Regions from separate parts of the Pseudomonas sp. FP2335 genome, predicted to be linked through region 2. Evidence: predicted binding sites of a transcription regulator. Region 2 holds the regulator's gene; each other region holds the start of a gene.

Region 1 (8,116 bases), 1.6 Mb from region 2:
AACCGATGCTGGGGATCTGCCTGGGGGCACAACTGATTGCCCGCGCCCTGGGCGCCAAGGTGTACCCGCTGGGCGTCAAGGAAATCGGTTTTTCAGCCCTGACCCTGACCACGGCCGGCCAGGATTCGGTGCTCGCGGCACTGCAAGGCACCCCCGTACTGCACTGGCACGGCGACCAATTCGACATTCCCAAGGATGCCGTGCACCTGGCCAGCACGGCGGTCGGTGCCCACCAGGCATTCGCCCTGGGTCGCAACGTGCTGGCCCTGCAATTTCACCTCGAAGCCGATGTAAACAAGCTCGAACACTGGCTGGTCGGCCATGCCTGCGAACTGTCGCAAACCGGCATCAACCCCCACGCCTTGCGCGCCGCCGCCATCGAGCTGGGCGACCGCCTGACCGTGGCCGCCCGCACCGTGATCAACGACTGGCTGGACGCACTGGAAACGCCAGCACAGCACTGAACAGCAGGCCGTCGACCGTGACGGCCGCCTGAGCGACACCCACTAAAAACACAAGGATGAGGAATTAACATGATCGTAGTTTTGTTTGAGCTGCAAGCGCTGCCGGGCCAGGGCGAGACCTATGTCGATCTGGTCAACAAGCTGACGCCGATGCTTGAGCCCATGGAAGGCTTCATCTCCGTGGAGTGCTTTCAAAGCACCCTGAACCCCAAGAAAGTCATGTCGGTGACCACCTGGCGCGATGAAGAAGCCGTGGTCCAATGGCGCAACGTAACCGCGCACCTGTCGGCACAAAAAGCCGGCCGCGACAAGATCTTCGACGACTACCGCGTGCGCGTGACCTCGGTGATCCGTGACTACGGCCTGCGTGATCGGGTCCAGGCGCCGTACAACGAGGTGATCGACGCCCAGCCAGCGGGCGCGACCGTGTAACCCTCGGCTTACGCGCTTGAGCAACGCCGGTGTATGGGAATCGCTATCCCGTACACCGGCGTTGCCGTGTCTGGGTCAACGAAAGCGGTCAACCTCATGGCGCAGGCCCGCCGCCAATGTCTCCAGCTCCTTGGCGGTAATCGCCAGGTTCGACACCACTTCACGCTGCTCGCTGTTGGCCAGGGCAATGCTTTGCAGGTTGCTGCTGAGCAAGGTCGCGGTGCTGCTCTGCTCCTGGGTCGCGGTGGTGATCGCGGCAAACTGCTGCCCCGCCGAACGGCTTTGCTCATCGATGCGCGCCAGGGCCGACGCGACATCGGCGTTGCGCGACAGGCCTTCCTGCATCAATACGTTGCCATGCTCCATGGTGCTGATGGCGTTGCCGGTCTCCTGCTGGATGCTCTGGATCATCCCGGAAATCTCGTCGGTGGCCTGGCGGGTACGCGAGGCCAGGTTGCGCACTTCATCGGCCACCACGGCAAACCCACGGCCCTGCTCACCGGCGCGCGCGGCTTCGATGGCAGCGTTGAGCGCGAGCAGGTTGGTCTGGTCGGCGATGGAGGTAATCACGCCGACGATCCCACCGATTTCCTGGGAACGCTGGCCGAGGGTGTTGATCACCGTGGCCGTGCTGTTCAAGGCGGTGGCGATGTGCTCCAGGGACGACGACGCCTCTTGCATCGAATTGCGGCCGATGCGCGTCTGCTGGGCGTTTTCCTGGGCCAGGCGTTCGGTGCTGCCCATATTGTCGGCAATGTTCAACGAGGTGGCGCTGAATTCTTCCACCGCACCGGCCATGCTGGTGATCTCGCCGGATTGCTGCTCCATGCCTTCATAGGCACCGCCAGACAAACCGGACAACGCTTGGGCGCGGCTGTTGACCTCTTCGGCGGCCTTGCGGATATGCGAAACCATGGTCGACAGCGCTTCACCCATCTGGTTGAAGCTGCGTGCCAGTTGGCCGATTTCGTCATGGCTGGAGACGTTCAGACGGGCACTCAAATCGCCCGCGCCGAGGGCTTCGGCCTGGCGTACCAGGTCGCTCAACGGCGCCAGCTTGCTGCGTAGCAACCACACCGTTGCGCCCACCGCCAGCAACATCGCCAGTACGCTGCCGATGATCAGGCGAATCCCGACCGACCACGTCACGGAGCGAATCTCTGCCTTGGGCATGCTCGCCACCACCGACCACGGCCCGCCGTCGAACGGCACCGCGACGCTGTAGAAGTCTTCGTTCTTGTCGCTCCAGAAGCGCCCTTCACCCGGTTTTTTCGCCAGGTCGACGATCACTGGGGCTGCCTGGTCCAGCGCCTGCACGCCCGCGGGCGGCACCAGCCAGTGTTTCTGCTCATCGAGCAGCGCCAGGGAGCCGGTCTGGCCGATGCGGAAACGCTTGAGGTTATCGAACTGGGCGTTTTGCGCGTCGGTGTAGTCGAAACCGACAAACAGCACCGCGATGACTTTGCCCGCGCTATCGCGCACCGGCGTGTACTGGGTCATGTAGGAACGTTCGAACAACACTGCACGGCCGACGTAGCTTTGCCCGGCCAGCAGGCGTTGATAGGCCGGATGCTGGTGATCCAGCGCGGTGCCGATGGCACGGCTGCCGTCCTGTTTGGTCAGGGACGTGCTGACGCGCACAAAGTCCTCGCCCGTGCGCACAAACACGGTGGCCACGCCGCCCGAGGTGTCCTTGAACTCATCGACTTCGGCGAAATCGTTGTTCAGCACCGCGTTGCCCAGGTACAGGCCCGGGGTCTGCACGCCGGCCACGCTCACCGGCTGGTCGGCACGCACACTCAAACCGGCGCCGAAGCGCTTTTCGAACAGCCCGCTCAAACGCTGGGTACTTTCGCGCAAGGTGCTGTGGAAGGTGTTGAGTTGATCGGCGAGCAGGCGCGCTTCGCTGGCCAGGTGTTCCTCGCGGGTGTCGAGGTTGGCGGAGTCGAGGGAACGCAAGGCAAACACCGTACTGCCGCTGATGACGACAGCCAAAATCACGGCGAGCGCGAGGCCTAGCTGGGAAGCAATCCGAGCACGAGGTTGAGACATGACAGCTCCTGGCCGAGGCCAGGATCATCCTGATCTCATAGCGCGGCTCGGCAAATTATCTGGTGGGTAGCGTTGGAGTACGATGGTTCCAACACCCTACTTCGGCGGCGCCGAGCAATACTTGAGTACTGCACAGGGGTATCACGCAAACGATTGCTATACCGAGCCATCCCCCTTCAATCGAGGCGCTCTACCGCCGGCAGTGCCATGGCCTGCACCTCGTTCTGGAGAAAGTCCGCCAAGCGGCGCAGGCGCTCACCGCCGGGACGGGTTTTAGGCCACACCAGATAGTAATTTTCCCCACTGGCCACGGCAGTTGGCCACGGCAGGCTCAATCGCCCCTGGGCGACGTCTTCGGCCACCATCAGCAAGTCCCCCATGGACACGCCGTAACCCCGCGCAGCGGCGATCATGCCCAGTTCAAGGGTATCGAACACCTGCCCGCCCTTGAGCGAGACCTGCGACGACAAGCCCATGCGTTGCAGCCAGTTGCGCCAGTCACGGCGGTCGGGCGTGGGATGCAGCAACTCGGCAGTGGCCAGGCGCGTAGCGTCCCACGGGCCGTCGTCCAGCAGGTTCGGCGCGCCCACCGGGATCAACAACTCGGGGAACAGGTAGCAGGCTTCCCAGTCCGCCGGAAAATGCCCGTCGCTCAACAGCACCGCGCAGTCGAACGGCTCCTGGTTGAAGTCCACCTCGTCCACGCTCATCCACGCGCTGGTCAATTGCACCTCATTGCCCGGCTGCAACGCGCGGAACCGGCTGAGCCGCGCCAGCAGCCAGCGCATGGTCAGGGTGGACGGCGCCTTCATGCGCAGGATGTCATCTTCGGCGTTCAAGGTATGGCAGGCCCGCTCAAGGGCGGCGAAGCCTTCACGCACGCCCGGTAGCAGCAGGCGGGCCGCTTCGGTGAGCTGCAACGTGCGGCCACTGCGCTGGAACAGGCGGCAGGCGAAATGTTCCTCCAGGGTGCGGATGTGCCGGCTCACCGCGCTTTGGGTGATGGACAACTCCTCTGCCGCGCGGGTGAAGGAGTGGTGTCGGGACGCGGCTTCAAATGCGCGCAACGCGTAAAGCGGAGGAAGACGACGAGACATAGGGAAGGCTCCGACAGCAGGATGCCGAAACCCTACCAGAATCATTCAGGCATGAGTTTTAATCATGCAAGTGATCGCTTTTATCCCTTTGTGCAATAGGCCCAGAGCGCCGAGAATCAACCCTTCCACAACCCTATGACTTTTTGAGCGTGATGATCATGCAGCATCCGGCACGTACCGAACTCTGGGCCATTCTGCGGCTGTCAGGGCCGTTGATTGCCTCACAGTTGGCGCACATGTTGATGGTGCTGACCGACACGCTGATGATGGCCCGCCTGAGCCCCGAAGCCTTGGCCGGTGGTGGCCTGGGCGCGGCCAGCTATTCGTTCGTGTCGATTTTCTGCATCGGCGTGATTGCGGCGGTGGGCACCCTGGTAGCGATCCGGCATGGAGCGGGCGACATCGACGGTGCAACACGCCTGACCCAGGCCGGGCTGTGGCTGGCCTGGCTGATGGCGCTGGCCGCCGCGCTGCTGCTGTGGAACCTCAAGCCGGTGCTGCTGATGTTCGGCCAGACCGAAACCAACGTGCACGCCGCCGGGCAATTCCTCACGATCCTGCCCTTCGCCCTGCCCGGCTACCTGAGCTTCATGGCCTTGCGCGGTTTCACCAGCGCCATCGGCAAGGCCACCCCGGTGATGGTGATCAGCCTGTGTGGCACGGTGCTCAACTACCTGCTCAACCACGCCCTGATCGAAGGCATGTTCGGCTTGCCGAAACTGGGTTTGATGGGCATCGGCCTGGTGACCGCGATTGTGGCCAACGGCATGGCATTGGCGTTGATGTGGTACATCCGCAGCAACCGCGCCTATGCTGCCTACCCGCTGGGCACCGGCCTCCTACGCCTGAACACGCACTATCTGCGCGAACTGTGGCGCCTGGGCCTGCCGATTGGCGGCACCTATGCGGTCGAGGTCGGACTGTTTGCCTTCGCCGCGCTGTGCATGGGCACCATGGGCAGCACGCAGCTGGCGGCGCATCAGATCGCCCTGCAAATCGTCTCGGTGGCCTTCATGGTGCCGGCGGGAATGTCCTACGCGGTGACCATGCGTATCGGCCAGCATTACGGTGCCGGGCAACTGCTGCAGGCACGTTTGGCCGGCCGGGTCGGCATCGGCTTTGGCGCCGCGGTGATGTTGGGATTTGCGGCGGTGCTGTGGCTGTTTTCCGACCCATTGATAGGACTGTTCCTCGACCACAACGACCCGGCATTCCACGACGTGATCGTCCTGGCCGTCAGCTTGCTGGCCGTGGCGGCGTGGTTCGAGTTGTTCGACGGGGTGCAGACCATTGCCATGGGCTGCATTCGCGGGCTGAAGGACGCCAAGACCACTTTCCTGGTGGGCCTGGGTTGCTATTGGCTGATCGGTGCACCGTCGGCGTGGCTGATGGCGTTCACCCTCGGTTGGGGGCCGACAGGCGTGTGGTGGGGTTTGGCGCTGGGGCTGGCGTGCGCGGCGGTGAGCCTGACATGGGCGTTTGAGGCGAAGATGAAGCGGATGATCCGCCACGAGCCGCAGGTTCAAGCCACATTTCAGGCGGCACAAGCGGAGTAACGACCTAACCAGGTCAACAACTGTGGGAGCGGGCTTGCTCGCGAATGCGCTGGGTCAGCCAAATAGTCAGTGACTGATACACCGCATTCGCGAGCAAGCCCGCTCCCACACAAGCCCGCTCGCACAGTCGACCGGCGTTGCAATTCAACCCAGTAAAGCCTCACGGCCTTTGCCGAAGGTCAGGTACTCGATCAACTCCGGCAACGGCAACGGCTTGCTGATCAGATATCCCTGGGCCTGGTCGCATCCAAACAACCGCAACAACGCCAGTTGCTCAGGGGTTTCCACACCCTCGGCCACCACTTCCAGGTTGAGGTTGTGGGCCAGGTTGATCATCGCGTGCACCAGCTTGCGGTTCTCTTCGCGCTCTTCCATGCCGCCGACAAAGCTCTTGTCGATCTTGAGCAAGGCAATCGGCAGGCTGTTGAGGTGCACGAACGATGAGAAACCGGTGCCGAAGTCATCCAGGGAAAAACGCACGCCGAGGCGACCGAGGGCGTCCATGGTCTGCTTGACCAGATCGCTGCGGCGCATCACGGCGGTTTCGGTGAGTTCGAATTCCAGCCATTGCGCTTCCACGCCGCGTTCGGCGATCAGCCGGCTGAGGGTGGAGAGCAATTGGCTGTCCTGGAACTGGCGGAACGACAGGTTGACCGCCATGTGCAACGGCGGCAGGCCACGTTCGCGCAGGTCTTGCATGTCGCGCAGGGCCCGGGAAATCACCCAGTAACCCAACGGCACGATCAGCCCGCTTTGCTCGGCCAGGGGCACGAATTCGCTGGGCGGCAACAGGCCGCGCTCGCCGTGACGCCAGCGCACCAGGGCTTCGAGGCCGACGATATGCCCGTCGTCCAGGTCCAGGCGCGGCTGGTAGTGCAACTCCAGCTCATCCCGACGCAAGGCGCGGCGCAGTTCGCTTTCCAGGTCGGCCAGGCTGCGCGCGTTACGATTGATGCGTTCGTTGAAAATATGAAAGGTGCAGCCCTGGGTGCTCTTGGCTTGCTGCATGGCGATGTGGGCGTGCCACATCAGCGGGTCGGCGCCAGCACGCGCACGCGCATGGGCCATGCCCAGGCTGCAACCGATCAACAGGCTTTCACCGTCCACCCAGTAGGGTTCGGCCATGACCTCGGTAATGCGTTCGGCCATCCACTCGGCGCGCTGGGGCGCACGGCGGGTGTCGATCAGCAGGGCGAATTCGTCGCTGCCCAGGCGCGCCAGTTGGTCGCCGGCTTCCAGCTGGCTCTTGAGCCGCGAGACCACTTGCAGGATCAACCGGTCGCCGGCCTGGTGCCCGAGGGCGTCGTTGGCGTGACGGAAATTGTCGAGGTCCAGGTGACCGAGGGCCAGGCCGCGACCTTCATTCTCGGCCAGCCGCGCCGCCAGCAAGGTCTGGAAACCCTGACGGTTGGCGATACCGGTCAGCGGGTCTTGCTCGGCGAGGCGTTGCAGGGTGTTTTCCAGCACACCGCGTTCGCGCACATGGCGTAGGCAGCGGCGCAATGTATCGGCGTCCAACACCGTGCGAACCAGCCAATCGCTGGCACCCAGCGGCGGCACCAGCGGCTCCTGCTCCAACAGCAACACACACGGCAAGCTGCAACGACCGGGAGCGGGTTGCAGGCCTGGCGTGGTCAATAGCACGGCACCGTGGTCGTCATCGAACAGACGACTTACGGAATCCCAATTTGGTGCACTGATCAGCACAGCCCCATCGCCCATCGGCGCCAGGCACTCGCGCAACAACGCTGCCCATGCCGGCTCATCGGCCAGCAGCAGCAAACGCAAGGGTTCGACAGGCGTAGACAAGCTAGCTCCCTAGACTCTGCAAGATTTCGTTGGCGACAGGCAGTATGACGTGCGGCCTGACAATCACCAATGATAGGGGTTATCAAATACACAGACTGCACGCAGTTAGTCGCAAATGCCCTGACATCCTGCGGCAAAGTAGCAAAACCGGCAAATTTAGATCGAGTGGTACGTCACACCGTCGTTCTGAGAGAGCAGAATCCTGCCAGCCTGTTAAAATGCCCGCCCTTTTGAACAACGACTCCTGAAATTCTGTATGTCCCGACTCAATCCCCGGCAGCAAGAAGCCGTGAACTACGTCGGCGGCCCTCTATTGGTGCTCGCCGGCGCAGGCTCCGGCAAGACCAGCGTGATCACCCGCAAGATCGCGCACCTGATCCAGAACTGCGGCATCCGCGCCCAGTACATCGTCGCCATGACCTTTACCAACAAGGCGGCGCGGGAAATGAAAGAGCGCGTCGGCACCCTGCTCAAGGGTGGCGAAGGCCGTGGCCTCACCGTGTGTACCTTCCACAACCTGGGCCTGAACATCATCCGCAAGGAGCATGCACGCCTGGGCTACAAGCCGGGCTTCTCGATCTTCGACGAAACCGATGTGAAGTCGCTGATGACCGACATCATGCAGAAGGAATACGCAGGCGACGACGGCGTGGACGAGATCAAGAACATGATCGGCGCCTGGAAGAACGACCTGATCCTGCCGCCC
Region 2 (8,116 bases):
ACGGCACCTTGATCACGATCTTCGAGCCCTGGCCCTTGGTCGAGTAGATATTGATCGAGCCGTTGAGCTGGCTGATCTTGGTCTTCACCACGTCCATGCCGACGCCACGGCCGGACACGTCGGAGATCTCGGTCTTGGTCGAGAAGCCCGGGGCGAAGATCAGGTTGTAGCACTCGGTGTCGGTCAGGCGGTCGGCGGCGTCCTTGTCCATCACGCCACGCTTGACCGCGATATTGCGCAGGATGGTCGGGTCCATGCCTTTGCCGTCATCGGTAATCGACAGCAGGATATGGTCGCCTTCTTGCTCGGCCGCCAGGATCACCTTGCCGCCACGGGACTTGCCCGAGGCTTCGCGTTCTTCCGGGGTTTCCACGCCGTGGTCGACGGCGTTGCGCACCAAGTGGACCAGCGGGTCGGCCAGGGCCTCGACAAGGTTTTTGTCGAGGTCGGTTTCTTCACCCACCAGTTCCAGGTTGATTTCTTTCTTGAGCTGGCGCGCGAGGTCGCGAACCAGGCGCGGGAAGCGGCCGAAGACTTTCTTGATCGGCTGCATCCGCGTTTTCATCACGGCGGTTTGCAGGTCGGCGGTGACCACGTCGAGGTTCGACACGGCCTTCTGCATGGCCTCGTCGCCGCTGTTCAGGCCCAGGCGCACCAGGCGGTTACGCACCAGCACCAGTTCGCCGACCATGTTCATGATGTCGTCCAGGCGTGCGGTATCAACCCGCACGGTGGTTTCGGCTTCACTGGCAGGTTTTTCAGCGCCAGCCGGTGCAGGTGCCGCGGCACGTGCAGGGGCGGCGGCGGCGGGCGCCGCAGCAGGCGCGGGAGCCGGTTTGGCGGCTGCCGGAGTCGCAGCTTTCGCCGCCGCTGCTGGCGCCGGCGTGGCGACCTTGGCCGTCGCGCCCACTTCGGTGAACTTGCCTTTGCCGTGCAGTTCGTCCAGCAACGACTCGAACTCGTGATCGGAGATCAGTCCATCGCCGGCAGGTGCGGCAGGGGCAGCAGGCGTGGCAGCCGCCGCGGTTGGTGCGGTGGCTGCGACGGCGGGCAAGGCGTCGGCCGCAAACGTGCCCTTGCCATGCAGCTGGTCGAGCAACGCTTCAAATTCGTCGTCGGTGATGTCGGTGCTGGTCGAGGCGGCTGGCGCTTCGGCAGGCGTTTCGGTCGGCGCGGCAGGTGCCACCGCGTCGGCGGCGAACTGGCCTTTGCCGTGCAGCTGGTCGAGCAGCGATTCGAATTCAGCGTCGGTAATGTCTTCACCCGTCGGCGCCGCAACGGGCGCTGCCGGAGCTTCAGCCTCGGCCTTGACCGCGCTGAGGGAGTTGAGCAGTTGCTCGAACTCGCTGTCGGTCACGTCCGCTTCGGGCTCTGCCACAGGTTCCGGCACAGCTTCAGCCACCGGTGCCGCCGACATGTCGGCAGGCTCGGCATAGCGCGCCAGGGCGGCCAGCAGTTCCGGCGTAGCTGCGGTGATCGGGGCACGTTCACGCACTTGGCTGAACATGCCGTTGACCGCATCCAGTGCTTCGAGAATCACGTCCATCAACTCCGAGTCGACGTGCCGCTCACCCTTGCGCAGGATGTCGAACACGTTCTCGGCGATGTGGCAGCACTCCACCAGCTCATGGAGCTGGAGGAAGCCGGCGCCCCCTTTTACAGTATGAAAACCGCGAAAAATTGCATTGAGCAGGTTCGCATCATCCGGTCGGCTTTCCAGCTCGACCAGTTGCTCGGACAACTGCTCTAAAATTTCGCCGGCCTCTACAAGGAAATCCTGAAGGATCTCTTCATCGGCGCCGAAGCTCATGTGGGTGCTCCTTAGAAGCCTAAACTGGATAACAGGTCATCGACATCATCTTGACCCGATACAACGTCTTCACGTTTATCGGCATGAATCTGCGGACCTTCACCCTTGGCGAGATGTTTTTGTGGATCTTTTTCCGAGAGGATCGCTTCGCGGTCATGTTCGATGCCGGCAAAACGGTCAACCTGGCCTGCCATGAGCACCAATTTGAGCAAATTGCTTTCCACTTCGGTGACCAATTGGGTCACACGCTTGATCACCTGACCGGTGAGGTCCTGGTAATCCTGGGCCAGCAGAATGTCATTGAGGTTGCTGGAAACCATGCGGTTTTCCTGCTCACTGCGTGACAGGAAACCTTCGACCCGACGTGCCAACTCACGAAACTCTTCGGCCCCGACTTCGCGGCGCATGAAGCGACCCCAGTCGTGGCTCAAGGCCTGGGCTTCGGTGGCCATGCCATTGACCAGAGGCGTGGCGTTTTCCACCAGGTCCATGGTGCGGTTGGCCGCTGCCTCAGTCAGCCTGACCACATAGGACAGGCGCTCGGTGGCATCGGTGATCTGCGAGATCTCTTCGGCCTGGGGCATGTGCGGGTCGATCTGGAAATTGACGATCGCACTATGCAGCTCACGCGTGAGCTTGCCCACTTCCTGGTACAGGCCGCGGTCACGGGTCTGGTTGAGCTCATGGATCAACTGCACCGCGTCGCCGAACTGGCCTCTCTCAAGGCAGTCGACCAACTGGTGAGCATGCTTTTTCAGGGTCGACTCGAAGTCTCCCTGTGATGTTTCTTTATGCTCCATAGCTCCCCCGCGATGGCATTAGCCGTGGATGCGTTCGAAGATTTTTTCGATCTTCTCTTTCAAGGCCAATGCAGTGAAAGGTTTGACCACGTAACCGTTTACCCCGGCTTGGGCGGCTTCGATGATCTGTTCACGCTTGGCTTCGGCGGTCACCATCAACACGGGCAGGCCGCGCAGCTTTTCGTCGGCACGCACGTGACGCAGCAGGTCGATACCGGTCATGCCCGGCATGTTCCAGTCGGTTACCAGAAAGTCGATGCTCCCGCTGTTGAGGATCGGAATCGCCGTAAGGCCGTCATCCGCCTCGACCGTGTTTGTGAACCCAAGGTCACGCAACAGGTTTTTAATGATCCGCCGCATCGTTGAGAAGTCATCAACGATGAGGATTTTCATGTTCTTGTCCAATTCGACCTCCAAGCAGTCTTAAACGCGCCCAGCACCTGGACGCGCCATTTCAATCAACAGGCGTTACACAAAAAGGACTGCCCAGGGCACCACGGCGCAAAACCGCAAAAGCGTCACGCCTTCACGGTCTCGTCTGCAGTGTCCCCACACTGCCTGTCAGCGCGCGCGCCACTCTCCCAACCGCCCCCGCAAGCGGGCTGCGCACTGGCTATGCAGCTGGCTGACACGCGATTCGCTGACCCCCAGGACCTCACCGATTTCCTTGAGGTTCAGCTCTTCGTCGTAGTACAGCGCCAACACCAGTCGCTCACGCTCCGGCAAATTGGCAATCGCGTCCGCCAACGCGCCCTGGAAGCGTTCATCCTCCAGGTCGCGCGACGGCTCAAGATGTGCACTCGCGCCGTCCTCGTGCAGCCCTTCGTGTTCGCCGTCCTGTAGCAGGTCGTCGAAGCTGAACAGGCGGCTGCCCAAGGTATCGTTCAAAATCCCGTAATAATCGTCGAGACTCAATTGGAGTTCGGCCGCAACTTCGTGATCTTTAGCGTCGCGACCGGTTTTTGCTTCAATTGCACGAATTGCGTCACTGACCATGCGCGTATTGCGGTGTACCGACCGCGGCGCCCAATCACCTTTACGCACCTCATCGAGCATCGCGCCACGGATACGGATGCCCGCGTACGTCTCGAAACTGGCACCCTTGCTCGCATCGTATTTGGTCGACACTTCAAGCAGGCCGATCATGCCGGCCTGGATCAAGTCTTCGACCTGCACACTCGCCGGCAGGCGCGCCAGCAGGTGATAGGCGATGCGCTTGACCAGCGGCGCATAGCGCTCGATCAATTCGCCCTGGCTGTCACGTGCCGACTTCTTGTAAAGGTTGTAGCCGCTGGATGTCATAGCACAGGTCCCGCGCTCGTCTGATGCACCAATCGCTCGACGAAAAACTCCAGATGCCCCCGGGGATTGGCGGGCAATGGCCAAGTATCGACCTTCTGAGCAATAGCCTTGAACGCCAGTGCGCACTTCGAACGAGGGAACGCTTCATAGACCGCACGCTGCTTTTGCACGGCCTTGCGCACGCACTCGTCATAGGGAACTGCGCCTACGTATTGTAAGGCGACATCAAGAAAGCGATCCGTGACCTTGGTCAACTTGGCGAACAGGTTGCGCCCTTCCTGCGGGCTCTGGGCCATGTTGGCCAGGACGCGGAAGCGGTTCATGCCGTAGTCACGGTTAAGCAATTTGATCAGGGCGTAGGCATCGGTGATCGAGGTGGGTTCATCGCAGACCACCAGCAAGACTTCCTGCGCGGCGCGCACGAAGCTGACCACCGACTCGCCGATCCCGGCGGCGGTGTCGATCACCAGCACGTCGAGGTTGTCGCCAATGTCGCTGAACGCCTGGATCAGGCCGGCATGCTGCGCCGGGCTCAGGTGCACCATGCTCTGGGTGCCGGAGGCAGCCGGTACGATGCGGATCCCGCCAGGCCCCTGGAGCAGCACATCACGCAGCTCGCAGCGGCCCTCGATCACATCGGCGAGGGTGTGTTTGGGCGTCAGCCCCAGCAGAACGTCGACGTTCGCCAGACCCAGGTCAGCATCCAGCAACATGACCCGACGGCCAAGCTCTGCCAGGGCCAGGGACAAATTCACTGACACGTTAGTTTTCCCGACGCCACCTTTGCCGCCGGTCACCGCGATCACCTGTACGGGATGCATGCTGCCCATTTTATTTCTTTACCTTGTCTTGCTTAGACGCAGGCTACATGGCTTGGCCGCGTGAATCGCTTGCAGACCAACGATGTAGATACATTTCACGGTGTTCGCCCTGCCCTCAACCCACCCGCTTTGCCGGGTTGTGGTAGAGGTCGGCGAACATATCGGCCATCGCTTCCTCGCTAGGCTCTTCTTGCATTTGCACGCTGACAGCGCGGCTGACCAACTGATGACGGCGCGGCAGATGCAAATCATCCGGGATCCGCGGCCCGTCGGTCAGGTAGGCGACCGGTAATTCATGGCTGATCGCCAGGCTCAATACTTCGCCCAGGCTCGCCGTCTCATCCAGTTTAGTCAGGATGCAGCCGGCCAGGCCGCAACGTTTGTAGCTGTGGTATGCAGCGGTAAGAACCTGTTTCTGGCTGGTGGTTGCAAGCACCAGGTAATTTTTCGACTTGATGCCACGCCCGGCCAGGCTTTCCAGTTGCATGCGCAGCGCCGGATCGCTGGCCTGCAGGCCGGCGGTGTCGATCAGCACCACGCGCTTGCGCAGCAGCGGATCGAGGGCGTTGGCCAGGGACTGGCCCGGGTCGACGTGGGTTACCGACACATTGAGGATACGGCCCAGGGTCTTGAGCTGCTCCTGGGCGCCGATGCGGTAGCTGTCCATGCTCACCAGCGCGATGTTGTGCGCGCCGTACTTGAGCACATAACGCGCGGCCAGCTTGGCCAGCGTGGTGGTCTTGCCCATGCCGGCAGGGCCGACCATGGCGATCACACCGCCCTCTTCCAGGGGCTCGATTTCCGGGGTGACGATCATCCGCGCCAGGTGCGCCAACAGCATGCGCCAGGCTTGGCGAGGTTCCTCGATTTCGGTGGTCAGTGCCAGCAGGTCGCGGGACAACGGGCCGGACAGGCCGATGCGTTGCAGGCGGCGCCACAGGTTGGCCTGGGCCGGCTTGCTGCCTTGCAACTGTGTCCACGCCAGGGAGCCCAGCTGCACTTCCAGCAGCTCACGCAGGCCATTGAGTTCAAAGCGCATCGAGTCGAACACACGCTGGTCGACTGCGCCCGCCGGTGGCGGCGCTGCAGGACGCGGTGGTTCGGTGAAGGTGGGCTCAACCAAGGGCTCCGCAGCGGTCAGCGGCAGGCCGGCGAACAACTGGCGATTGGTGGTGGCATCGCTGTCGCCGCGCATGCTCAGTTCGGCCTGGGCCGACACAATGCGCGAGGCGGTCTTGCGCAGCTCGTCTTCGAGTTCCATGTTCGGCACACGCGGCGCCAGCGCCGAAGGCGTGTAATCCAGGGCAGCCGTCAGCTCGACACCGCCGGCAATACGACGGTTACCGATAATCGCGGCATCGGCGCCCAGCTCATCACGCACCAGTTTCATGGCCTGACGCATATCGGCGGCGAAAAAACGCTTCACTTGCATAACCCACTACCTCAGCCGTTGGGCCCTACTGTCGCGACGATAGTCACTTGCTTGTTGTCAGGAATTTCCTGATAAGCCAAAACGTGCAAATTCGGAACTGCCAGGCGTCCAAACCGCGACAACATCGCCCGGACGGGGCCGGCCACCAGCAGAATCACCGGATGGCCCTGCATTTCCTGGCGTTGTGCGGCGTCGATCAACGAACGCTGCAGTTTTTCAGCCATGCTTGGCTCCAGCAGAACGCCCTCTTCCTGGCCTTGTCCTGCCTTCTGAATACTATTGAGCAATATTTGTTCCAACCTTGGCTCCAAGGTGATCACAGGCAGCTCAGACTCAGTCCCTACAATGCTTTGCACGATGGCGCGAGACAATCCGACACGCACCGCCGCCACCAGCGCGGCGGTATCTTGACTCTTGGCGGCATTGTTGGCGACGGCCTCGGCGATGCTGCGAATGTCGCGCACCGGCACCTGTTCGGCCAGCAGCGCCTGCAACACCTTGAGCAACTGCGACAGCGACAGCACGCCCGGCACCAGCTCTTCTGCGAGTTTTGGCGAAGCCTTGGCCAGCAAACCCATCAATTGCTGGACTTCCTCGTGGCCGATCAGCTCGTGGGAGTGCTTGTACAAGATCTGGTTGAGGTGGGTGGCGACCACGGTGCTGGCGTCAACCACGGTGTAGCCCAGGGACTGCGCCTGGCTGCGTTGGCTGATTTCGATCCACACCGCTTCCAGGCCAAAAGCCGGATCTTTGGCGGTAATGCCGTTGAGGCTGCCGAATACCTGGCCGGGGTTGATCGCCAACTCGCGGTCCGGGTAGATCTCGGCTTCGGCGAGGATCACGCCCATCAGGGTCAGGCGGTAGGCACTGGGGGCCAGGTCGAGGTTGTCGCGGATGTGCACGGTGGGCATCAGGAAGCCCAGGTCCTGGGACAATTTTTTGCGCACGCCCTTGATCCGCGCCAGCAGCTGGCCGCCCTGGTTGCGGTCCACCAGCGGGATCAGGCGGTAGCCGACTTCCAGGCCGATCATGTCGATCGGGGTCACGTCGTCCCAGCCCAGCTCCTTGGTTTCCGAGGCGCGGGCCGGGGACGGCAGCAGTTCCTGCTGGCGCGCCACCTCTTGCAGGGCCTGGACCTTGACCGCGTTTTGCTTTCTCCAGAACAGGTACGCCGCGCCGCCTGCCAGGGCCGCCATGCTCAGGAACGATACGTGGGGCATGCCCGGCACGATGCCCATGATCGCCATGATGCCCGCCGCCACGGCCAGGGCCTTGGGCGAGGCAAACATCTGCCGGCTGATCTGCTTGCCCATGTCTTCGGAGCCCGAGGCACGGGTCACCATGATCGCGGCAGCTGTGGATAACAACAGTGATGGCAATTGCGCCACTAAACCGTCACCGATGGTCAGCAAGGCGTACACCTTGCCCGCATCGCCGAAGGTCATGCCGTGCTGGAAGATACCGACGGCCATGCCACCGATCAGGTTGATGAACAGAATCAGCAGGCCGGCGATGGCGTCACCGCGCACGAACTTGCTGGCACCGTCCATGGAACCGTAGAACTCGGCTTCCTGGGCGACTTCCAGGCGGCGAGTCTTGGCTTGGTTCTGGTCGATCAGGCCGGCGTTGAGGTCGGCGTCGATCGCCATCTGCTTGCCGGGCATCGCATCGAGGGTGAACCGTGCGCTCACCTCGGAAATCCGCCCGGCACCCTTGGTCACCACGACGAAGTTGATGATCATCAGGATCGCGAACACCACGATACCGACCACGTAGTTACCGCCGATCACCACCTCACCAAAGGCCTGGATCACCTTGCCGGCGGCGGCGTGGCCGTCCTGGCCGTGAAGCATCACCACGCGGGTCGACGCCACGTTGAGCGCCAGGCGCAACAGGGTTGCCACCAGCAGGATCGTCGGGAATACCGCGAAATCCAACGGTCGCAGCGCGT
Region 3 (8,116 bases), 1.3 Mb from region 2:
GCTTCAAGGTGTCATTGACACCGTGGAGGCTTTCCGAGTGACTGATGATCAAATAACCGCCGGGTTTGAGCAGCGGCAGCAGGCGTGCGACCACTTGGCGCTTGGTCTGCTGATCGAAATAAATCATCACGTTGCGTAGGAAGATCACCTCGAACTCCCCCAGGGCAGGCAACGCCTCGTTAAGGTTGACCTGGACAAAATTGACGCGGCTACGCAAAGCCTTGTCGATCAGGAAGGTGCCCGCCTGGCGGCCAATGCCCTTGAGGCAATACTTGGCCAGCAGCGGCTGGGGCAATGTCTCGGTGCGCTCCATGGAGTAATGGCCCGTGCGCGCCTTGGCCAGCACTTGGGTGCTGATGTCCGAGCCGGTCACTTCCCAAGGCGTGGTGCCGAGGCTTTCGGCCAGGGTCATCGCCAGGCTGTAGGGCTCTTCGCCCGAGGAACTGGCCGCGCTCCACACGCGAAACACTTTGCTCGGCGCGGCGTGGGGCAGTACCTGCTGACGCAGGAATTCGAAGTGCTTGGGCTCGCGGAAAAAATACGTTTCGTTGGTGGTCAATAAATCCAGCGCAACCTGCAGTTCGCCCTTGCGCTGGTCATTCATGATCAGCTTGAAATACTCACTATAGCTCTGCAGTTCATAGTGCTTGAGGCGCTTGAACAGGCGCCCGGCCACCAACGCTTTCTTGGTTGGCGAAAGGTTGATCCCGGCCGCGCGGTACAGCCAGCTCTGGAACTGACCGAATTCACGATCATCGATGCAAGCGTTGTCTGGCATGGTCGGGGCCTCAACGCGGGTCGAGGTCGAGGGGCGGCGCCTGGCCGGCCTCGGCGAGGCTAGACATCTCATCGATGGACAACACCTTGTTCACCTCCAGCACGATCACGAACTTGCCGTCGACTTTGGCCATGCCACTGATGAAATCGGCACGAATTCGCGCGCCGAAGTTCGGTGGCGGCTCGATCTGCGTGACCGGGATCTCCCGCACCGCAGACACCGTATCGACCAGCAGCCCGATATCCTGGGGCTGGCCATCGTCGGTACTCGCTTCGATGATGATCACGCAGGAGCGTCGGGTGATCGCCGAGTTGGCCCGCCCAAACCGAGCGGATAAATCCACCACCGGTACCACCGCGCCGCGCAGGTTGATCACCCCGCGCACGAAAGCCGGCATCATCGGCACCACCGTCAGGCTGCCGTATTCGATAATTTCCTTGATCCCCAGAATGCCGATGGCAAACATTTCGCCGCCAAGCATGAAGGTCAGGTACTGCGCATCCTCATCTACCGCCACAGCGGTCTGCCGAGTCGTCATTACTGCGCCCATATCACTCTCCCTAGTAGGCCCACCTTGATCGTGCGATCAGAAGCGGGTGAAATCCGCTTCGTCCGGGGCACTGGCCATGGTGTAGGCGAATGCCTTGCGCGGTGCCTGTGGTTTGGGCTGTGGCTGCTGGCGGTTAGGCTTGCTGCCGGGGCTGTCCACGCTGCTGCTTTGAACCGCGGCCTTGGGCGCCGAATCCAGCACGAAGAAGCTCATGGCCTGTTGCAGTTGCTCGGCCTGGCTGCTCATTTCTTCGGCCGTGGCCGCCAGTTCCTCGCTGCTCGAGGCATTTTGCTGGGTCACCTGGTTGAGCTGGGTCATCGCTGTGTTGATCTGCGCGACTCCGGCCGCCTGTTCCTCGGACGCGGCGCTGATTTCCTGCACAAGGTCGGACGTCTTGTTGATGGAAGGCACCATTTCGTCGAGCAACTTGCCGGCTTTCTCGGCCATGTCCACGCTGCTGGAGGACAGCTCACCGATTTCCTGGGCGGCTACCTGGCTGCGTTCAGCCAGCTTGCGCACTTCGGCGGCGACCACTGCGAAACCCTTGCCATGCTCGCCGGCCCGGGCGGCCTCGATGGCGGCATTGAGTGCAAGGAGATTGGTCTGGTAGGCGATGTCATCAATGATGCTGATGCGCTGGGCGATTTTCTTCATCGCCACCACCGTCTGCTGTACCGATTCGCCGCCCTCGGTGGCTTCCTTGGCGGCCTTGCTGGCCATGCCATCGGTGACCTTGGCGTTTTCGGTGTTCTGGTTGATGCTGGCGCTCATCTGCTCCACCGACGCACTGGTTTCCTCGACGCTGGCGGCCTGTTCACTGGTGGCCTGGCTCATCGATTGCGCGGTGGCGCTGACCTCCTCGGAGGCGCTGGCCAGGTTATCGGCGGCATTGCGCACTTCACCGATGATATGTGCCAGCTTGCCTACCATGTTGCGCATGGCGTTGAGCACCATGCCGGTTTCATCTTTGCCACCGGGCTCGATGTGTGCGTTGAGGTTGCCTTCAGCCAATTGCTCGGCAGCGCTCGCGGCCTGGCGCAACGGGCGGGAAATGATCCGTGCGATGAATACCGCCAGGCCCAGGCCGATCAGCAGGGCCGCGACCAGTACCGCGATGATTGACACACGTGCGCTTTCATACAGCGCCGAGCCTTTGTCGCCGGCGGCGCTCGCCCCGGCGTCGTTGAACTCGACCATTTTCTGCAGCCGAGCGGTCACCTCATCGAAATACCCCCTGGATTCTCCCCTGAGCAAACCGCTCGCCTGGGCGTTCTGGTTCTGGCGAGAAAACTCAAGCACCTGCTTGCTGCTTGCAAGGTAGGCGTCCCAAGCGCTTTTGACGCTGGTCAGGAGTTGACGGTCTTCATCGTTGGACAGCAATTGCTCGTAGGTGCCCATGCGGGTTTCGAACTGCTGGCGCGCTTCGGTGGCTTCGTGTTCGGCCTGGACCTTTTCCTCGGGAATTTCGGTAGCGATGTGGCGGTTTTCTTTCAAACGGTAGTTGGCGGCAAAAAAACGCATGCCGGCGGCTGCGCGCATGGAGGGCATCCAGTTGCCCTTGATGTCCTGGGCCGCATGGTTGACCTCACCGAGCTGGTGGATGGCGAAGCCGCCCATCGCCCCGGTGAGCACCAGGACCAGCAGGAACGAGCTGATCAACTTGGTGGAAATCTTAAGATCGTAGAACCATTTCATTGGGGAACCTCCATGGAATTGCAAATGCGTCAGCGGGCAACGACCGTTGGCGACTGAGGCGCCGGGGTTGTGCGGGCTTCCAGTTGTACGATTTGGTTGAGCAGTACCGGTACATCCAGAATCAAGGCCACCGCGCCGCTGCCCAATATGGTCGAGCCGCTGATGCCGCGCAGTGCGCCGAACAACTTGCCCAGGGGTTTGATCACGGTCTGGAACTCGCCGAGCAGGTCATCGACCACCAGCCCGGCCTTATGCTCGGCATTGCGCACTACCACTACATTCTGACGTCGGGCGACCGGGCCTTCGTGATTGAAGTGATCGCGCAGGTGCACCAGTGGCAACACTTCGCCACGCAGGTCCAGATATCCCGTGTCACGGCTGGACTGGCGCAGGTCTTCATCCAGCTCGATACACTCCTGGACCATGTCCAGCGGAATCACATAGGTGGATTGGTCGATGCCGACCATGAACCCATTGATGATCGCCAGGGTCAGCGGCAAGCGAATGCGCACCACGGTGCCCTTGCCGGGGCGGCTGTCGAGGTCGACGGTGCCGCGCAACAAAGTGATATTGCGCTTGACCACGTCCATGCCGACGCCGCGCCCGGACAGGTTGGTCACGGCCTCGGCGGTGGAGAAACCCGCTTCGAAGATCAGGTTATAGATCTCCTGGTCGGTGAGCAGCGCACCACTGGCCACCAGCCCGCGTTCCTGGGCCTTCTGCAAGATGCGGTCGCGGTTGAGCCCGGCACCGTCGTCGGCGATCTCAATGACGATGCTCCCCGAGTCATGGTAGGCATTGAGGCTCAGATAGCCCTTCGCCGACTTGCCGGCCGCACGCCGCGCATCGGCGCTTTCGATACCGTGGTCCATGGCATTGCGCAATAGATGCATCAGCGGGTCGCCGATCTTCTCGACCACGGTCTTGTCCAGTTCGGTTTCCGCACCGCTGATGATCAGTTCGATGTCCTTGCCCAGTTCCTGGCTGATATCGCGCACCACGCGGCGGAAGCGGTTGAACGTGTCGCCGATGGGGATCATGCGCAAGTGCAGGGCGCCATCGAGGATCTCTTCCACCAGCCCCGAGACCGTCGAAGCCGCCTCTTGCAACGGGTCATTGTTAGAGGAGCGGGCCAGCAGGTTAGCGCCGGCGCTGGCGATCACCAACTCGCCGACCAGATTGATCAACTCGTCGAGCTTGTCGGCGTTGACGCGCACGTAATTGCCGTCGCGGGTCTTCACCTCACTGGGCGCCGGACGCGGCGATGCTGCTGGCATCAAGGCGGGCTCGGCCTGGGTGACCAGGTCGCGAGCGATGGCCGCCGTGCCCTCAGGCGCTTCGTCTACGGCGCTGATCTGCACTTCACAGTCATCACGCACAAAGTCGAATACCTCCTTGAGGGTGGCGTGGCTGGCCGTCGAGCGCAGGTCAATCTCGAAGCCCAGATAGCAGCTTTCCGGGTCCCAGCTGGCGGCGGGCGGAATGTGCTGAGTCAAGGTGGTGACCTGCAACAGCGTGCCCAGGGTGTCGAGGTAACGCAGGAACGACAACGGGTCCATGCCGTTGCGGAAGACATCCACGCCGAAGCGCAGGTCAATATGCCAAAGCACTTCCACCGCCGCGTCGTCGCCCACCTCAGCGGTGTCGACGCTGACAGCGGTGGTTGGCAGCGGCGAATAGGCACTCAGTGCCTCGCGCAATGCCTCACCGCGCTCCAGCGCGGCGGGCGTCGGCGTCTCACCGCGGTCGGCGACCACTTCGATCAATTCGAGCATGTGGTCACCGCACTTGAGCAGCAGTGCGATCAAAGCGGCGTCCACCGCCACACTGCCTTCGCGCAGGTGGTCGAGCACGTTTTCGACGATATGCGTGAACCCCACGATCGACGCCAGACCGAATAGGCCCGCCGAACCCTTGATGGTGTGGGCGGCGCGGAAAATCGCGCCAATGGCATCCTGGTCGGCGGGCTCGCTTTCCAATTGCAGCAGGGATTGCTCCATGTCCTGCAACAGCTCGCGTGCCTCAACGATAAATGTCTGCTGTGCCTGATCGAGATTGATGCTCACCGGACCTTTCCTTGTCGATCAAAAAACGTGGGAAGCGCTGACTATGAGGCCTCACTGCGACACAGTTGGAGCGCCTGGATGACCACCTGGCTCTGGCCGGTCACGCTCAAGCCTGTACCGCTGACGCCGGCCTCACGCCGGATGACCGCGAGCAACTGCAAGCCAGCGCCATCCATTTCCGTGACCTGGGACAGGTCCAGCTCAAGGCGTGGCGACGCGCCGATCTGCGGCAGCAGCGCACCTGCCAGTTCCGCGACGGTGTAAATCGTCAGCTCACCGTCAATGCGCACGCGGGCAGTGTCGTCGAAGGTGTCGATGGTGATCGGCATGGGAGCCTCCCTGGCGCCGGGGTTCAGGGCAGTATCAGTTTGGACACCGCCGCCAGCATCTGCGCCGGCTGGAACGGCTTGACCACCCAGGCCTTGGCGCCAGCGGCCTGGCCCTCGGCCTTCTTCGACTCCTGGGACTCAGTGGTCAGCATGATGATAGGCGTGAACTTGTAATTGGCCAGCTTCTTGACCTCCTTGATGAAGGTGATGCCGTCCATGTGGGGCATGTTCACATCGCTGATGATCAGGTGCACCTTCTGCCCGGTGAGCTTGCCCAGGGCATCCCGGCCGTCGCAGGCTTCGATCACGTCGTAACCGGCACTTTTCAAGGCAATACCAACCACCTGCCGCACACTGCTGGAGTCGTCGACCACTAATACATTCTTAGCCATGAGGTACTCCTAAAAGAAAGTAATGTCTTGAGAATTGTGCTGCGCGGCCGCATCGCCATGGTGGATGCGCCGTTGCTCGTCGGTGGCATAGGTGGCTTCCATGCGCGCCAGCCACTGCCGGGCGTCGACGGCGACCGCCTGGTCGGGGGCCAGGCTGGCTTGCAGGAGGTGCTCATGCAAAGCGTGCATGTTGTCGCGCACGTGACTGAGGATCTGGCTGACCCGATCCTGGAATTGCAGGTTGACCAGCACTTCGGTCATCTCATCGCGGATGCCGTAGCTCTCCTGCTTGAGCAGGTCGGCGGAGTCGGCCAGACGCCCGGTGATGTTCTGGAAGCGCTCGAGCACCACTTGAATACTGTTTTCGGATTCGGCCACCGAATGGCTGTCCTGGTCGGCGTTGCTGGACGCAGCGAGCACCAATTGCGTAATGGCGTTATTGATGATGTCGACCTTGGCCGACATCTGCTGACCGGTTTCACTGGATTTGCTCGACAGGCTGCGCACCGCATCGGCCACCACCGCGAAGCCACGACCGGCCTCACCGGCCCGCGCCGCCTCGATGGCTGCGTTGAGGGCCAGTAGGTTGGTTTGTGCAGCAATCGCGGCCACATCAGCGGCCATGGTGCGCAGTTCGCCGGTGTAGGCGGTCAGGCTGCGGACCTGGGCCAGGGTTTGATCACGGCTGCTTTGCGTGGCCTTGAGCGAATTGATCACCTGGCTCAGTTCACTGTCGCTGCGTGCCAACGCCTCAAGCGGCCCATCTGCGGCGTGCCCATCCAGTTCTCCGGCAGCGTGCTGCGAGGCGTGTACCGTTTCCTGCAAGCGCGTGGCGATCCCGGTAAACCGGTTAGCCAGGCTCACAATCGCTTCTTCGGTCTGATGGCGCGAGCTTTCCACCTGCTTGGCCCAGATCGGCATGGCGCCCAGCAACACCTCATCTAGCTGTGCCCGCGAGGCCATACCGTTGCGCGCCGCGCCCGCGTCGGCCTGAGCCGCCTGCACCTGCGCGATGCCTAGCTGCACGGCGTTACGCTGCGAACTCGCACTCCAGGCGCAGGCACCGAGGCCGATCAGCACCAGTACCGCGCAAGCCGCCAGGTTGGCCGCAGAGGTTGATTGCACCAGTGTCCAAATCACGGCAGGTACCACCGGGATCAAAGCGAACCAGCGAAAACGCGGATGAGCGAGAGGGGGAGTGCGGCTGGATTGACGCTGGGTCATGAGTTCGATCCTTGAACTGTGTTGCGCGTGGAGATGACATACGAGTTATCTGCGCCGTGCGTCACAACTTTAGACAACCTAAGTGCCATCTGTCTGATTTATGACCAGCAGGCGACTGTTACTCGGATGTACTCACTGCGTCCAAATCTCGCATGAGCCACACCAACGACACCAGCAGGGACAGCTTGCTCCACGAAGGTATTCTTGGCGACTAAAGGCGCCAGTGTCTTAGCGTAGATCGTAATCACCAGGCGCGCTCAAGCCCGAGCGATCTACCGCCTAGCGTTCAGCCACGCAACCGGGCGCCTTGCTATACCGCCGTCGTAACCAGAGCCCGGCCCTCGAACACCTAGGCCGGAAGAGAGGAGGAGGGTGATGCCTGTTCGTGGTCGGCCTCGGCCCACTTCAACATGCCATCAAGCACCGGACAAAGCTTTTGTCCCCAAGCCGTCAGGCGGTAGTCCACTCGAGGTGGTTTTTCGTCGTAGACGGTACGTATCACCAGCCCATCTTGCTCCAGCCCCCGCAGTTGTTGAGCCAGCATTTTTTGAGATATGCCACTGACCACACGTTCGAGATCTGAAAAGCGCTGAACCTTGCCATCGAAGAGATGAAACAAAATGACCAGTTTCCATCTGCCGCGCAGTAGTGCAAATACGGCATTGACATCTTCGGCAGCTGAATCAGGCGTGTAGACCTTGTTATGGCTCATTGGTAGTCACTTACTTTTTCGTGCGTTCTTGTCGAGTTTGGCTGAGGCGCTGATCATGAGTAGCACTTGTCTATCAGGAGAATAACTCGATGAGTATTAGTCGGCATCCAGCCATTGAAGCCTATTTTACAAGTGAGACCGGCACCGACGTCGGCACCTTAAACACAGTATTTACGCAGGATGCGACAGTCCTGGATGAAGGAAAAACCATCGTGGGTATTGATGCCATCACCGCATGGAGAGCGGCAGCGAAAGCGAAGTACCAATACACGGCCGAACCCGTGGACAGTCAGGAGGATGAGGCAAAGTCGGTGATCAGCGTGCGGCTCTCCGGTAATTTTCCCGGCAGTCCTGCGGTAGTGACATACAC

Evidence for each region. Region 2 encodes FliA, which starts transcription of late flagellar genes. Its sites were predicted from a motif close to CTAAAGTTTNNNNNNNNNNNGCCGNTAA; they were not measured.
Region 1: PSH81_RS26460 (methyl-accepting chemotaxis protein) is a predicted target of FliA. The motif match lies at 3,047-3,074, and genes of this name have one in related genera.
Region 3: PSH81_RS13150 (methyl-accepting chemotaxis protein) is a predicted target of FliA. The motif match lies at 7,080-7,107, and genes of this name have one in related genera.

What each region holds. Positions count from the first base shown of each region.
Region 1 covers NZ_CP117437.1:5,840,108-5,848,223, forward strand. Annotated here, with positions in the region: gene PSH81_RS26450 (glutamine amidotransferase) at 1-464, shown strand, start outside; gene PSH81_RS26455 (antibiotic biosynthesis monooxygenase) at 534-896, shown strand; gene PSH81_RS26460 (methyl-accepting chemotaxis protein) at 972-2,948, opposite strand; gene PSH81_RS26465 (LysR substrate-binding domain-containing protein) at 3,125-4,045, opposite strand; gene PSH81_RS26470 (NorM family multidrug efflux MATE transporter) at 4,198-5,601, shown strand; gene PSH81_RS26475 (bifunctional diguanylate cyclase/phosphodiesterase) at 5,746-7,410, opposite strand; gene rep (DNA helicase Rep) at 7,667-8,116, shown strand, end outside.
Region 2 covers NZ_CP117437.1:4,256,805-4,264,920, forward strand. Annotated here, with positions in the region: gene PSH81_RS19045 (chemotaxis protein CheA) at 1-1,810, opposite strand, end outside; gene PSH81_RS19050 (protein phosphatase CheZ) at 1,822-2,610, opposite strand; gene PSH81_RS19055 (chemotaxis response regulator CheY) at 2,629-3,003, opposite strand; gene fliA (RNA polymerase sigma factor FliA) at 3,172-3,912, opposite strand; gene fleN (flagellar synthesis regulator FleN) at 3,909-4,742, opposite strand; gene flhF (flagellar biosynthesis protein FlhF) at 4,849-6,165, opposite strand; gene flhA (flagellar biosynthesis protein FlhA) at 6,177-8,116, opposite strand, start outside.
Region 3 covers NZ_CP117437.1:2,978,181-2,986,296, forward strand. Annotated here, with positions in the region: gene PSH81_RS13120 (protein-glutamate O-methyltransferase CheR) at 1-778, opposite strand, end outside; gene PSH81_RS13125 (chemotaxis protein CheW) at 789-1,328, opposite strand; gene PSH81_RS13130 (methyl-accepting chemotaxis protein) at 1,365-3,023, opposite strand; gene PSH81_RS13135 (chemotaxis protein CheA) at 3,053-5,089, opposite strand; gene PSH81_RS13140 (lipid asymmetry maintenance protein MlaB) at 5,131-5,418, opposite strand; gene PSH81_RS13145 (response regulator) at 5,442-5,810, opposite strand; gene PSH81_RS13150 (methyl-accepting chemotaxis protein) at 5,820-7,034, opposite strand; gene PSH81_RS13155 (helix-turn-helix domain-containing protein) at 7,384-7,746, opposite strand; gene PSH81_RS13160 (nuclear transport factor 2 family protein) at 7,836-8,116, shown strand, end outside.